2 regions of the Herbaspirillum sp. WKF16 genome follow, and region 2 is predicted to be linked to the other one. Evidence: predicted binding sites of a transcription regulator. Region 2 holds the regulator's gene; the other holds the start of a gene.
The links. The regulator FliA, encoded in region 2, starts transcription of late flagellar genes. The targets are predictions, from matches to a motif close to CTAAAGTTTNNNNNNNNNNNGCCGNTA.
Positions count from the first base shown of each region.

Region 1: the regulator FliA is predicted to act here: its motif matches at 3,806-3,832, upstream of Herbaro_RS18155 (DUF4088 family protein).

Region 1 covers NZ_CP118632.1:4,018,071-4,025,728, reverse strand. The annotation lists gene araD1 (AraD1 family protein) at 1-621, opposite strand, end outside; gene Herbaro_RS18165 (LysR family transcriptional regulator) at 872-1,858, shown strand; gene Herbaro_RS18160 (DUF3047 domain-containing protein) at 2,088-2,888, shown strand; gene Herbaro_RS18155 (DUF4088 family protein) at 2,983-3,702, opposite strand; gene Herbaro_RS18150 (DUF695 domain-containing protein) at 3,912-4,424, opposite strand; gene Herbaro_RS18145 (DUF1304 domain-containing protein) at 4,421-4,774, opposite strand; gene Herbaro_RS18140 (hypothetical protein) at 5,072-5,539, shown strand; gene Herbaro_RS18135 (M20 aminoacylase family protein) at 5,612-6,805, opposite strand; gene Herbaro_RS18130 (M20/M25/M40 family metallo-hydrolase) at 6,897-7,658, opposite strand, start outside.
Region 2 covers NZ_CP118632.1:2,090,195-2,097,852, reverse strand. The annotation lists gene flgC (flagellar basal body rod protein FlgC) at 1-391, opposite strand, end outside; gene flgB (flagellar basal body rod protein FlgB) at 398-826, opposite strand; gene flgA (flagellar basal body P-ring formation chaperone FlgA) at 1,037-1,771, shown strand; gene flgM (flagellar biosynthesis anti-sigma factor FlgM) at 1,937-2,260, shown strand; gene Herbaro_RS09605 (flagellar protein FlgN) at 2,292-2,753, shown strand; gene Herbaro_RS09600 (RNA polymerase sigma factor FliA) at 2,842-3,579, opposite strand; gene Herbaro_RS09595 (MinD/ParA family ATP-binding protein) at 3,585-4,385, opposite strand; gene flhF (flagellar biosynthesis GTPase FlhF) at 4,420-5,910, opposite strand; gene flhA (flagellar biosynthesis protein FlhA) at 5,907-7,658, opposite strand, start outside.

The DNA.
Region 1 (7,658 bases), 1.9 Mb from region 2:
CGCCTGGTAAAGGTAATTGCGGCGCTCCATCACGTGGTCGGAAAACTCGTTGCCGATGGCGAATCCGAGGCGGCGCGGGCAGCCTTCGTCGTCGATCACATACAGGCCGACCAGCTCCGGCTCCTCGCCGCCGTCCAGCGCGAAGCCGGGGCAGGGGAAGGGCTGGCCGGGCGCGACTACGACGCCGCCGTCGCCCTTGTAGAACCATTCCGGCTGCACGCCGGCCTGGCCCGGGGCCGGGCGCCCGCCCTCGATGCCCCATTCGAGCATGCGCAGGGTATCGGTCTTGTCCATCTCCTCGCTGTCCAGGCGGCGGTGCATCTTGTCGCGGGTGGAGGCGCTGCCCATGTGGGTGACGCCGGCGCCGGAGAGCATGCAGTGGGCCGCGTCCTCATGGTCCAGCGGCGCCAGGATGCGCTGCTCGCGCAGGATCGCGGCGTAGTCTTCGGATTGTTCGGTGTTGAGCAACTGCGCCTGGCGCTCCAGGCCATTGCCGTTGCGTATCGCCGCCAGCGCCAGCGCGCGCATGGTGGCGACCTGCGACAGCGCCTGGATGTTCGTCCCGTTGACGATCCCCACGCGGCGCGCGCCTTCGCGATCCGTGAATTGAATCAGCCTCACCTTGTCTCCAATGCTCGTTCTTGTTGCCTGAGACGGGATCCCGACAGCGTGCGGTTCCCGTCCTCATCGGCGGTTGCAACATCGGCCTAGCTCCGGTTTCGCAAGCGGCAGGAATTGCTGCACCGCCAGATCGAACGGGCTTGCCGATCGTGCAAAAGTCTCCTGCTTTTTTCGCGCATCGCCTTCAGGCTATAGATGCGCTAGCATTGTGGTTTTTCGCATGGACGGACTATAAGAGGCATGCATAACGATGTCCAATGAGCTTAATTCATCGGGTGATAACCAACTCGATCGCCAGCTCGCAGGCGCCGCCGGAGAGCTGCCTTCGGTCGGCTCCATCGTCAGCCGGCTGCGTTTCCGCCAGGTCGCGTTGCTGACCGCGCTGGACGAGCAGGGCTCGCTGCACAAGGCCGCCGAGGTCATGCACATGACCCAGCCGGCGGCCACCAAGGCCCTGCATGAAATGGAAGACGCGCTGGGCGTGACCCTGTTCGACCGTTCGCCGCGCGGCATCGAGGCCACCGAGCTGGGGCGTTGCGTGATCCGCTACGCGCGCCTGATCCAGAGCGATGTGGCCAACCTGCGCGACGAGCTGCAGAACATGATCAGCGGGCGCGGCGGGCGCATCGCCATCGGCACCATCATGGGCGCGGCGCCCTTCGTCACGCGCGCGCTGTCGCGCTTGCGCGAAATCCAGCCCGACGTCTCCATCGAGATCACCGAAGACACCAGCGCGCGCCAGCTGCTGCTGCTGGACCAGGGCCGCATCGACCTGATGATCGGGCGCTCCTCGGTCAGCTCCCAGCCCAATCTCTACAACTATGAAATGCTGCGCGGCGAACCGATGTGCATCGTCGGCGGCGTCGACCATCCGCTGGCCACCATGCAGAAGGTGCGGTTGCAGGAGCTGCAGGATGCGTCCTGGATCTTATATTCCAGCAATATGCCCATGCGCATCTGGATCGAGCACGAGTTCAAGCTGGAGGGCGTGAAGGTGCCGGGCAACGTGATCGAGACCGCCTCGCCCTTCGTCACCGTCACCCTGCTGGCGCAGTCCAACATGGTCGCCGTCATGCCGCTGGATATCGCCCACTTCTTCGCGGCCAAGCAGATGCTGGGCATCCTGCCGATCAACCTCAAGACGCGCATCGAGCACTACGGCATCGTCACCCGCAAGAACACCACGCTGTCGTCGTTGGCCAAGATGTTCATCCAGATCCTGCGCCAGCAAAACTGAGGCGCCAGAGATGGGGGCGTTTTCCATCCCTGTTTCGCGCCAGCTCCGCGCCGCGGGCATGGTCTGATGGCGGCTTCGGGATTTTCCTGATTTTGCGTGGCTGTTGTTTCCTGTTAGCCTTCGTTCGCGGCCGGGGTGGCCGTACTTCCTGTTTGCCTTCATGACTTTGCGTTTTTTGCGTCTTCCGCGTTTTTCGCGTTCTACCGCAGTCCGCTCCCAGGCGTTCTCCATGGTTTCCAACGGCCCCGCGCGCGTCGTGCTGGGAGCGGCCTGCGTGGCCGGCGCATTGCTGCTGGCCGGATGCGCCGGGCACAAGGCGTCGCCGTCGCCCGAAGCGATGGCCAAGCAGGCCCGGTTGGACCAGGCGCTGGCGCTGTTTTCCGCCAACGCTGCCGGCGGCCTGCCGGCCGGCTGGGAACCGCTGGCCCTGACGCGCAAGAAGAAGAGCACCGAATACCAATTGATCGAAGAGGCCGGCCGCACCGTGCTGCGCGCCTACGCCGACCAGGCCTCCTCGGGCCTGCGTCACGACGTGAGCATCGACGTCAACAAGAAGCCCTGGCTGTCCTGGAGCTGGAAGACCTCCGCGCTGATCCCGACGGCCGACAACACCCAGCGCGAGACCGAGGATTCCCCGGTGCGCATCGTGCTGGCCTTCGACGGCGACCACGACAAGTTGTCGCTGATGGACACCATCCTGTTCGACACCGCCAAGCTCTTGACCGGCAACGAGCTGCCCTATGCCACGCTGATGTACATCTGGGAAAACAAGGCGCCGGTGGGCACCATCATCGCCAACACCCGCACCGGACGCATCCAGATGATGGTGGCCGAGAGCGGCCCGGCCCAGGTCGGTCAATGGGTGAAGTACCAGCGCAACGTGGCGGAGGATTATGAGAAGGTCTTCGGCGAGAAGCCGGGCCGCCTGATCGGCGTGGGCGTGCTGACCGATACCGACAACACCGCCCAGAAGGTGGAAGCCTGGTACGGCGACATCCGCCTGCTGCGCGAAGCCGACGGCGGAGAATAGGCAGACGGCGCACGCGCGGCGGACGCCCGGAAACAAAAAGGCCTGCCGGTTCGCCCGGCAGGCCTTTTGTCTTTGGCGCGCAGCGGTCGGGCGCTTACACGCCGCGCCACCATGCCGCCACGTGGCCCCAGAAGCCCTTGGGGCCTTCGGTGAACAGCCAGGGCTTCTGCGCCTGCAGGCGGGCGATCATTTCCTGCTCGGCCTTCTCCGAGACGTTGCCGTAGGCGCGTCCCAGGCGCAGCAGGCTGCGCAGCGCGCCCAGCTTCTCGCGCGCCACGGCGCCGGCGGCATGCTCGATGGCGATGTGGGTCTCGCGCAGCTCCTGCACCAGCGCGTGGGCCAGCTGAGATGCCGGGGACTTCAGCTTCTCCTGCACCACGGCGATGCTGGTGGAGGCCGACTTGATCTGCGCGGCCAGCACGTCGATCTGGGTTTCGTCGCCCTTGGCCTGCTTGATGATGGCGGTGGCCCAGGCCTTGGAGGCGGCCACCAGGTCATCGGTGCCCCAGTCGTGGCGAACCGCGATGTGGAAGCCGTAGCTTGAGGCTTGTTCGATCAGGATCGCCACCACGTCCGGGAACTCCTTGTCCATGGCGCGCTTGGCCCAGGCGTATTGGCCGGAGATCATCATGTGATGCACCGCCTCCTCGGTCAGGAAGTGCGGGTTCTCGGAGACCTTGGCCAGCAGGAAGGCATCGAAGGACGGGGCGACGAAGCCGGAGTCGACCTTGGTCGAGAGGCGGACGAAATTCTTGAAATCGCGGTCCAGCGATTCGAATACCTCATCCTTGAGGTTGAGTTTGATCTGTTTCATGGCCTTCCCCGGGCTAGGCTGATGTTGTCGGTCCGGCATCGCTTGTCCGGACCGTGCTTGGTATTTATTCGCGCACCGCGCAAAGTGCGCCGCGAACCAGTGTTATCGGCATCTTTGGGGCCAAACTTTACCATGGGAAATATCGCCGCGGCGCGCATCACGGCAGAGCTTACCGCACCGTGCGGCCGCCGGATATGGCAGCGGCCGGCTCAGTAGGCGCGCAGGCCGAAGCGCCGGCGGGTTTCCTCATCCGGGAACAAGGCGTCGCGGTAGGCCGACCAGGCGGCATCGGCGCGGATCTCGGCGGCGTTCTTGCAGCCTTTGCACAGCCTGGCGTAGACGCCGGCCACTATTTCGGCGATGCCGTTGGGGTCGCTGACGTAGATGTAGCTGCGCTGCAGGCCGTCGCGCGCGGCGCTGCCGGCGTAGATGCTGCGCGTCTTGCGGCTTATGGCGGCGGCCAGCGCCTCGGACAGCGCATCCAGCCGGCGCTGTTCGTCGGCGCCGGGCAGGCCGTCGGCGCCGGCGGCGTAGTCCGTGCCGGTGACCACCACGTAGGGCAGGCCCGACAGCGGGAAGACCCGGCGCAGGCTCATGTCCACCCGCACCGCATAGGGCCGGCCGTCGCGCTCGCTCTGGTAGTTCCACCAGTCGGGATCTTCCTGGGCCTGCGCCGCCATGGCGGCCAGCGACAGCAGCAGGGCCAGCGCGATGCGTTTCATGCGGCGGCCAGCAGCGCCGCCAGGGCCAGCAGCGCCGGCAGGCCTTGCACGTAGAGGATGGAGCGCTTGGCCGTCAGGCCGCCGTAGATGCCGGCCACCAGCACGCACAGCACGAAGAAGAACTGCACCGGGCGTTCGCCGGTGGCCACGCCCCAGAACAGGCCGGCGGCCAGGAAACCGTTGTACAGGCCCTGGTTGGCGGCCAGCACGCGCGAGGCTTCGGCGGCTTCCTTCGACTGACGGAAGGTCTTCAGGCCGATCGGCTTGGTCCACAGGAACATTTCCAGCACCAGGATCCACACGTGTTCGACGGCGATCAGGATGAGCAGGGCGGTGGCGAGCAATTGCAAGGTGTTCTCCTTTTATCATTATCGGCAGGCGCGGCGCTGCACTGCCGCGCGCATCCGCGATCATGCCCGAAAGCGCCCGGCGCGCCAATCGCCGCCGCTGTCGCATCGCCGCCAACGCCGCGCAAGCCGGGCTTGGCAAGCCCGCGCCGCTGCGGCTAGAATGCGGTTCGGGCGCGGCAGGGCGCCCAGTCCCGCGAAAGCCGATGCGCCTGCCGTCTGCACTACATTCCATGTCCGGAACACAGACGTTGAACCTTGATAGTCGTTGCGGGAGACGACGCATGAAAGGAAAACGTAATGTGGTCTACCCGCTTCCCCCACGCCCTCCATATCGCCGAACCCGGTTTCGGCGGCACGCTTGCCAACACCGACTTCCTGCGTCGCTACGCCAAACGGCTGCTGCGCGCCGCCCGCGCCGAACGCAGCAGCGAGGCCTTGCCGATCCTGCGCCGCATCGTCGCCATGCAGGTGACGCCGGAGATCTCGGTGGCCGAGCTGTATCCGCTGCGCGCAAGCCTGCAGTTGAAGCACGTGCTGCACATGCTGGCGCGTGAAATCGGCTTTCCCAACTGGGAGAGCTGCGCGCGCCAGGCCGATGCGCGGCCGCCGGCGTTGCTGGACCGCTATCGTTTCGAGCTGGGCATGTTCCGCGATTTCGAGACCAACTGGTTCGCCGACATGGCGATTGCGCAGGACTGGCAGCGCGAGCATGGCGGCTACCTGATCGCCTACGGCAGCCAGGCGGTGGCGATCCTGGCGCATTGACGGCAATCTCGATGCCCCAATGAAAAACGGCGCCGGATCAGCCGGCGCCGTTTTTCATTTGCGCTGCGCGCCTTACTTCGCCTGCAGGAATTTCTCCGCCAGCCGCACCCAGTAGGTGGCGCCGATGGGCAGCAGGTCGTCGTTGAAGTCGTAGCTGGGGTTGTGCAGGTTGCACGGCCCCAGGCCATGACCGTGGTCGCGGTGGCCGCCGTCGCCGTTGCCGAGGAAGACGTAGCAGCCGGGCTTGTGCTGCAGCATGAAGGCGAAGTCCTCGGCGCCCATGGTCGGCTCGGTGCGGGCGTCGACATGGTCGGCGCCGAACTGCTCGGTGAGCACCTCGACGGCGAAGGCGGTTTCTTTCTCGTGGTTGATCAGCGGCGGGTAGTTGCGGGTGAAGCGGAACTCCACCGTGGCGTCGAAGGCGGCGGCGGTGTGCTCGGCGATCTCGCCCATGCGCCGCTCTATCATGTCCAGCACGCCGGTGCTGAAGGTACGCACGGTGCCTATCATCACCGCCTCGTCGGGGATCACGTTGTTGGCGCTGCCGGTGTGGATCTGCGTGATCGACACCACGGCCGGGTCGTTGGGATTGGTGTTGCGCGAGACGATGGTCTGCCAGCCCTGGGCGATCTGCACCGCGGTCATCACCGGGTCGATCGCCTTGTGCGGCTGCGCCGCGTGCGACCCCTTGCCCTTGACCACCACGCGGAACTCATTGCTGGAGGCCATCTGCGGACCCGGCGTCACGCCGAAGCGGCCGGCCGGGATGCCGGGCCAGTTGTGCATGCCGAACACAGCCTCCATCGGATACTTGTCGAACAGGCCGTCCTGGATCATGCGCTCGGCGCCGCGGCCGCCTTCCTCGGCCGGCTGGAAGATCACGTAGACGGTGCCGTCGAAATTGCGGTGCTGCGACAGGTAATGCGCCGCGCCCAGCAGCATGGCGGTATGGCCGTCGTGGCCGCAGGCGTGCATCTTGCCCTCGTGCTTCGATGCGTGCGGGAAGGTGTTGAGCTCGGGCATGGGCAGCGCGTCCATGTCGGCGCGCAGGCCGATGGCGCGAGGACTGTCGCCGTTCCTGATGATGCCGACCACGCCGGTCACGCCCAGGCCGCGCACCACCGGAATGCCCCATTCGGCCAGCTTGCCGGCCACCACCTCGGAGGTGCGCTGTTCTTCATAGCCCAGTTCGGGATGGGCATGGATGTCGCGGCGGATCTGTTGCAGTTCGGCGTGGAAGCGGACGATGGGATCGATGAGTTTCATGATGGACAAGCCGGCGCTGGGCGGCAGATAAAAAAACGATCTTAACCCGGCGCGGGAGAACGCGCCGGGTTTGCTGCGCGCAGCGCCCGGATCAGGAAGCCAGGCGCTTTACCAGCCGGTACATGAACTCGCGTCCTTCATACAGGCGCGGGATCTCGATGCGCTCGTCCAGGCCGTGCGTGCGCAAGTCCGCCGGGTCGGTGAACAAGCCGGAGACGCCATACATGGGCACGCCGGCATTGCGCGCGAAGCGGCTGTCGGTGGCGCCGGTGCTCATGAAGGGAATCACCGGCACGCCCGGCCACATTTCCTGGGTCAGGTCTTCCACCAGCGACGAGATTTCCGGCGTCATGGGGGACACCGGGCTGCGCGTGGGAGGGGCGATCTGGTGCAGAACGATCTTGTCGTTGCCCAGCACCTGCTTCAACTGGCGTTCGACCTCGGCTGGATCGTCGAAGGGCAGCATGCGGCAGTTGACCGTGGCCTTGGCCGACTGCGGCAGCGCGTTCTCTGCGTGACCGCCGTTGAACATGGTGGCGGTGCAGGTGGTGCGCAGTTGGGCGTTGTAGAGCGGCACGGTCGAGAGGCGATCGGTCACGGCCTGGTCCATGCTGCCATTACCCACCGCGCGCATGTCCTCGGCCTGCTGGCCGCCGGCGAACTGCGCGCTGCGCGCGAAGTAGGTCTTGGTCACGTCGTCCAGCTTGACCGGGAAACGGTAGGCGCCCAACCGCGCCAGCGCGCCGGCCATTGCGTAGATCGGATTGTTGGGCGTGGGCAGCGAGCTGTGGCCGCCGACGTCGCGCAGCTCCAGTTGATAGGAGGTGTACAGCTTCTCGGCCACCTGCACGCG
Region 2 (7,658 bases):
TAAGGGTTTTAACCAGCATGGCCTTCGCGGTGTTCATCGTTTCCACGTTGGTCTGGTACGAGCGGGAAGCCGAGATCATGTTGACCATTTCCTCGACCGGATTGACATTGGGCATGGCCACGTAGCCGTTGGCGTCGGCCATCGGATGCTTCGGATCGTAGATCAGCTTGGGCGGGGCCTGGTCTTCGACCACTGCCGCGACCTTGACGCCGCTGTCCTTGACGCCGCCCACCGGGATGGCCTGGAACACCACCTGCTTGGCCTTGTAGGGCGTGCCGTCCGGGCTGGTGGCGCTGTCGGCGTTGGCGATATTGCTGGCGGTGGCGTTGAGGCGCTGCGACTGCGCGCTCATGGCCGAACCGGCAACATTGAAGATATTGGAAAGGGACATGGCTTATTAACCCGGTTGGATGGCGTTGATCATGGCCTTGATCTGGCCATTGACTGCAGTGACGCCGGCTTCGTAGCGGATGCCGTTGTCGACGAATTCATTGCGCTCGACGTCGAGGTCGACCGTATTGCCGTCCACGCTGCCCTGGTCCGGCTTGCGGTACAGCAGGGGCGAACCGCCGATGCTGCCCTCGCCCGAACCGACGGCCGTGCCCGCCACGTGGGACGCGGTGGTGCGCGCCAGCTCCAGCGGCGGCATCGCGGCGGCCTTGTTGTCCAGCGCGTTCTTCAAGGTGTCGGCGAAATTGATGTCGCGCGCCTTGTAGTTGGGCGTGTCCGCATTGGCAATGTTGGAGGCAATCAATTGCTGGCGCTGGGCGCGCAGGTTCAGCGCCAGTTCATTGAAGCGAAAGAAGTCGTCGAGCTTAGAGACCATCAGGTCCTCCAGGAATACGGGCGCCGCTCAAGTTCCAGCGGACTGCGCCGATGATGGAATTACGTAGGCTTGATCATACGTTCCACCCCGGATCTCTAATGGGCGATAAGCAGAGAAAAGCCTCCCCTGTTTCTGCTTTTGACCTCGTGCGCGCGAAGTAACATTGCTGCCAAGATTCGCCAATGCCCCGTTTGGGGCGAGTTGCATAAAATGAAACACCCTCTCCGCGCCTTGCGCAGCGTCGCCGCCCTCGCCTTGCTGGCGCTCGGCGTCACTGCCGGCGCCGCCGCATTCGCGCAAAACGACCCCAACAGCCCCCAGCGTCAAAACTTGACGGTGCTGCAACAAACGGCCGAGCAGTTCCTGAAAAGCCAGACATCCGGCCTGCCGGGCAGCGTGACGATCGAGGTCGACCCGGTCGACCAGCGCCTGAACCTGGCCGCCTGCCTGGAGCCGCAAGCCTTCATGCCCAACGGCGCGCGCCTGTGGGGCAAGACCACCATCGGCATCAAATGCGTGGCGCCCTCGCCGTGGACCATCTACGTGCGCGCCAGCGTCCAGGTCATTTCCGATTATCTGGTCGCCGCCGTGCCGCTGGTACAGGGCCAGACCATCAGCCTGAGCGATGTGACCCGCGTGCGCGGCGACATGTCCAGCCTGCCCAACGGCGTCATCACCGAAGAAGCGCAGGCCGTCGGACGGGTGGCCGCCATGTCGGTGCGCGCCGGCACTCCGCTGCGCATGGATTCGATCCGCAACCAGCGCGTGGTGCAGCAAGGCCAGGCGGTGCGGGTCATTTCCAACGGCCCGGGATTCCAGATTTCCACCGAAGCGCGCGCGCTGACCAATGCCACCGAAGGCCAGATGGCGCAAGCCCGCACGGCGGCAGGACAAGTCGTCAGCGGCATCGCGAAGGCCGGCGGAATCCTGGAAATCAACTATTGATATACGGAAATGATTCCGATGGGAATTCTCTGCGCCGGGCTTGTAAAGAAAAATGCGTCCAAGGCCTAAATTTAGGGCCTCCGGTATTAAAGTTTGCGAAGAAATGGCCGATAATCAGAGCGACAGGCGGGTGCATTGCGCCCCCACCCTACAAGGAATACTGCCGTGAACGTTAATGACGCCCTGAAATCCGCCGCCGGACGCACTACCGAGCAGACCCCGGCACAGCCGCGCAATGGCGCCCAAGCCGGTGCAACGGCCGGCAACTCCGCGGCCGCAACGGCAGCCGCATCGGACAGCGTGCGCCTCTCGTCGACTTACCAGACGCTCGAAACCAAGGCCAGCGGCAGCAACGGCAGCTTCGACGCGAAGAAAGTTGCCGAGATCAAGGCCGCCATCGCCAACGGCACCTTCCAGGTTGATCCCGAGAAAGTCGCGACCGGCCTGCTCGATACCGTCAAGACGCTGATCAGCGCGCGCAAGGCCTGACCTCGTCCCAGACGCTTTACACGGAATCGGCATGAGCAATCCCGCAAGCAGTCTCCCCCAGGAAAAGGCGGCATTGGTTCGCCTGGTCGAAAAGCTCCGCCAGGAGCAGGCCTTGTTGGCGGAAACCTCGGCCGAAGGCGTAACCGACATCATCTCCGAAAAAGCCTCGCTGGTTGCCGAAATGACCACACTGGCCGGCAATCGCCACCAGCTCCTGGCCAGCATCGGCTATACCGAGGACGAAGCCGGCATGCAACGCTGGATGAATGAGCAAGGTTCGGATGCCGACAAGGATATCTGGGCCGACCTGTTCGAACTGGCCCAGGACGCCAAGGAAGTCAATCGCGTCAACGGCATCCTGATCGGCAAGAAGCTGTCGGTCAACCAGGGCGCCCTGACCATCCTGCAAGGCAAGACCGGCACCGGCAACTTCTACGGCCCCGACGGCCAGAACAGCATCAAGTCCAGCGGCCGACGGCTCGGCGTAGTCTGACCGGCAAACACTGGACCGCAAACAAGAAAGCCCGGCAATGCCGGGCTTTTTGCTTGGACAAGCGGAGCATCCGCTCAATGCGCCGGCTTCACGCCACCCCCGTCCAGGAGTGCTCGCGCAGATAGGAGCGCATGCGCGAAATCGCCTGGCTGTGCAGCTGGCACACGCGCGACTCCGACACCCCCATCACGGCGCCGATTTCCTTCAGGTTCATCTCCTGCTCATAGTACAAACCCATCAGGATCTGCTCGCGCTCCGGCAAGGCGCGGATGGACTCCACCACCGCCTCGCGAAAACCGCCATTGATCAGGTTCTGCAGCGGATCATCCGAGCCGGCGCTGGACTGATAGCGATCGAGAAAATGCTCGTGTCCGCCATCGTCGTCGTGGAAGTCCTCGTAATAGATCAGCTGGTGGCCGCCGCACTCGGTGAGCAGGGCCTGGTACTCGACCAGGCTCATCTTCATGTGCTGGGCCACTTCGTTTTCCTGGGGCGGGCGCCCCAGCTGCTGCAGCAGCGATTGCAAGGCCTCTTCCACCTTGCGCGCATTCTGGCGGATGCTGCGCGGCAGCCAGTCGCTGCTGCGCAGCTCATCCAGCATGGCGCCGCGGATGCGCTGCACGGCGTAGGTTTCAAACTGGGCGCCGTGGGTTTCCTCGTAACGATTGACGGCATCCAGCAAGCCCATCATGCCAGCCTGAATCAGGTCATCCACCTCGACGCTAGGGGGCAATTTTGCCTTCAGCTGATGCGCCAGCTTCTTGACCAGCGGCGCATGCAGCTGCAACAAATCATTCTTGCCTGTTTTTCCCTTGACGTTATACATGCACGTCACACTCCGAGACTCGCACCATCGGTTGCCATGCCGTAAGTGCTGCGCGCCGCTTCCGGCGCTACAAAACGTTTGGCCAGGCGGTGGAAGGCAATGGTAGCGCCCGCGAACGGGAACACGTCCATCACCGCCCTGCCTTGGCCGCAAGCCCGCCGAATATGCTCATCGGCAGGAATCGATCCGAGGAAATTCAATTGCGCCGCCAGATAACGGCTGGCAGCCTGCGCCATGTTCGCATACACCGTTTGCGCCTCCGCCTCGGTGGCGTCGTTGACGATGAGGCTGAAGGGACGACGACCGAGCCGGTCGCTCAAGCTCTTCAGCAGCACGTAGGCCGCCTTGATGGATGAGGCTGTCGTCGAGACCTGGATGATGATTTCGCCCATTTCCATGGTCGACACCGGCAGCGACTGGTCGTCCGCCAATACTCCGTTGACCAGCGTAATTTCAGCTTGTTCAATCAGGGCGTCAAAGATCTCGGCCAACCGGCCGGCCTGGGGATTGGCGGCCGAAGGTACGGTGCGGCGGGCGATGCGCGCCATCGAGAAGCCTTCAGGCAACAGCCGCATGGCCTCGTGCATGGAGCGTTCTTTTTGCGCAACTTCCTGCAGGGTGGCGACATCGTGGCGCAGCCCGATGCGAGTGAGCAGGCCGGACGAGGCGACTCCGCCATCGACCACCAGCACGTTGTGACCCGACTGCGAGATCGACGCCGCCAGGTTGATCAGCGTGGCGCTCTTGTCTTCCTCGCCGAGAACGGAAAAGAAGGTGAACAGGCGCGGCACCGGACGCTCCAGCATCCGGCGCAGGCCTGCCGCCTGGTCAAAGTCGTAACTAGCCAAAGCTCACCTCGCGCAGGCCTTTGTCATTCATGGACAGGGCCGTCGGGCCGACTACGCCCGGTAACTCGCCCTCCTGGAATTCGAACGGCGCGGTCTCGCGCTTTTGCTTGAAGGCGCGATCGGCAAGGTAGAGCTTGTTGGCCACGTGCAGGTCTTCCGGCACGCGCTGTCCGTTGGCCACATAGTGCAGGTTGAGCTTGTGGCGGATCACCACGTCGAGCACGTTGCCGATGGTGGCCGCTTCATCCAGCTTGGTGATGATGCAGCCGGCCAGGCCCGACTTCGAGTAGGCGTGGATCACTTCGTTGAGGGTGCCGCCGGTGGCCGTGGAGTTCAGGCACAGCAGGCGCTTGATGTCCACGCCGGCGCCGGCCAGCATGGCATCCTGCTCGGCCACCATCTGGTCGCGCTGGCCGACGCCTGCGGTATCGATCAGCACGGTGTGCTTGCCCTTCAGCTCTTCCAGCGCGATGCGCAGGTCGGTTTCATCCTTGACCGAGTGCACCATCACACCCAGGATCTTGCCGTAGATGCGCAGTTGCTCGTAGCCGCCGATACGGTAGCCGTCGGTGGTGATCAGCGCCAGCTTGCCGGAGCCGTGACGCATCACGCAGCGCGCCGCCAGCTTGGCCGTGGTGGTAGTCTTGCCCACGCCGGTCGGGCCGACCAGCGCGAACACGCCGCCGTTTTCCAGCAGTTCGTTTTCGTTGCCCAGCGTGCTCAGGTTGCGCGCCAGCACCGACTTGACCCAGAACATGATGTCTTGCGACTTCGAGTTGGTCGGCAGGTTCTCGGTGATCAGGCGCGACAGGCTGGCCGAGAAGCCGGCCGCCAGCATTTCCTTCATGACCTGGCCCTTGAGCGGTTCGCGCTTCTGCGCGCCGCCCCAGGAGATCTCCGCCAGCTGGGTTTCCAGCACGCCGCGCATGGAGCGGATTTCGGTCATCACTTCGGACAGGATCTCATCGTAGTCCTTGCCGTCGAACTCAGGCAGGGCCGAACGCGGGCGCTGATCCTGGTCCTGGTCTTGCTCCTGCGCGTCGGCCGCCTCACGCCGGCGATTGCCGTCGCTGTCGCTGCCGCGGCTGCGCCACACGCGCGCATCGGCGGCCGGAACCTGCTCCGCGTCGCGTGCCGGGATGCGGCCCAGCGCCTGCTGATTGAGCAGCGGCGCATCTTCGGGACGCTTGGCGCGAGCCGGCTGCTGGGCAATCGGGGAAGAAAGCAAGGCCGGCCGCTTGGGCTGCTGCGCCGGGGGCAGGCCGGACTGCTGCTGCAGCGAGGCGGCCTGCGCGGCACCGGGCACCTGTCGCGTACCGTTGGGACCGACCAGGGTGGTCATGTCCTCGTTGGCCATGGCGAGGATTTCCACGCCATCGGGAATATTGCGGTTGGAGAGGATGACCGCGTCCGGACCCAACGCTTCGCGAACCTGGCGCCACGCCTCGCGAGACGAATTGGCGATAAATTTCTTGACGTTCATGCTTGCCCTCCAACTAGGCTGGTAACTTTAATCGTTTTCGATTCAGGAACTTCAGCGTGCGACAGCACGCGCAAATTAGGCAGAGCGCGACGCAGGAAACGCGCCATCAATGTACGCAACGGCCCGGATACCAGCAATACGGCCGGCAACCCCATCTGCTCCTGGCGCTGCGCGGCCTGCTCGGCCTGCATCACCAGCGAATCGGCCAGGCCGGGCTCGATGCCGCCGCTGTCGCCGCTGGCCTGCAGCGCCTGCATCAGCAGGCGCTCGAGCTTGGCGTCCAGCGCCATGACAGGCAACTCGCTCTCGCCCGGGAAGATCTGCTGCACGATGGCGCGACCCAGGGCGATACGCACGATTGCCGTCAGCTCGCTGGGCTCCTGGCTGCGCGCCACATGTTCGGCCAAGGTTTCGATAATAGTGCGCATATCGCGAATATGCACGCCCTCGATGAGGAGGTTCTGCAACACTTTCTGCAACGTACCCAGCGGCAACATCTTCGGCACCAGGTCTTCGACCAGCTTGGGCGCGTCCTTGGCCAGGTGATCCAGCAAGCTCTGCACTTCCTGCCGGCCCAGCAATTCGGCGGCATGGGTCGTGATCAGGTGGTTCAGGTGGGTCGCCACCACGGTGCCGGCATCGACCACCGTGTAGCCCATGGTGGATGCTTGCTCGCGCAGGCTGTTGTCGATCCAGACCGCAGGCAGCCCGAAGGCCGGATCGGTGGTCATCATGCCCGGCAGCGGACCGGTGACCATGCCGGGATTGATCGCCAGGAACTGGCCGGCATGCGCCTCGCCCTTGCCCACGTCCACGCCCTTGAGGGTGATGCGGTAGGCCGACGGCTTCAATTCCAGGTTGTCGCGGATATGGATGGGCGGCGACAGGAAGCCCACTTCCTGGGCGAACTTCTTGCGAATGCCCTTGATCCGCTTGAGCAGCTCGCCGCCCTGCGACTTGTCCACCAGCGGAATCAGACGATATCCCACTTCCAGGCCGAGCGTATCGACCGGCATGACGTCGCTCCAGGTGGCCTCTTCCATTTCCTGCGCAGGCGCCGCAGCAGAGGCGGCAGCGCCCGACTCCGATTGCGCCTTGTCGTCCTTGGCTTCCTGCGCGCGCTTGCTGACGGCGTAGGCGCCGCCGGCCATGGCGGCGGCCAGCAGGATGAAGGCGAAATGCGGCATCCCCGGAATCAGGCCCATGCCGCCGATGATGACCGCCGTGATGTAGAGCACTTCCGGCTTGGCGAACAGCTGGTTGATCAGCTGCCCGCCGACGTCCTGGTCGTTGGCCACGCGCGAGACCACCACACCGGCCGCGGTGGAAATGATCAGCGAGGGAATCTGCGCGACCAGGCCGTCACCGATGGCCAGCAGCGTGTAGTTCTTGATCGCGGCATCGAAGGCCATGTCGTGCTGGACCATCCCCACGATCAGGCCGCCGACGATGTTGACCACCGTCACGATGATGCCGGCGATGGCGTCGCCGCGCACGTATTTCGAGGCGCCGTCCATGGCGCCGTAGAACTCCGACTCCTGCGCCACTTCCTTGCGGCGGGCGCGGGCTTCGGGTTCGCCGATGAGGCCGGCGTTGAGGTCGGCGTCGATCGCCATTTGCTTGCCGGGCATCGCGTCCAGGGTAAAGCGCGCGCCCACTTCGGCAATACGGCCGGCGCCCTTGGTGACCACCATGAAGTTGATGATGGTCAGGATGACGAACACCACGATACCGACGGTGTAATTGCC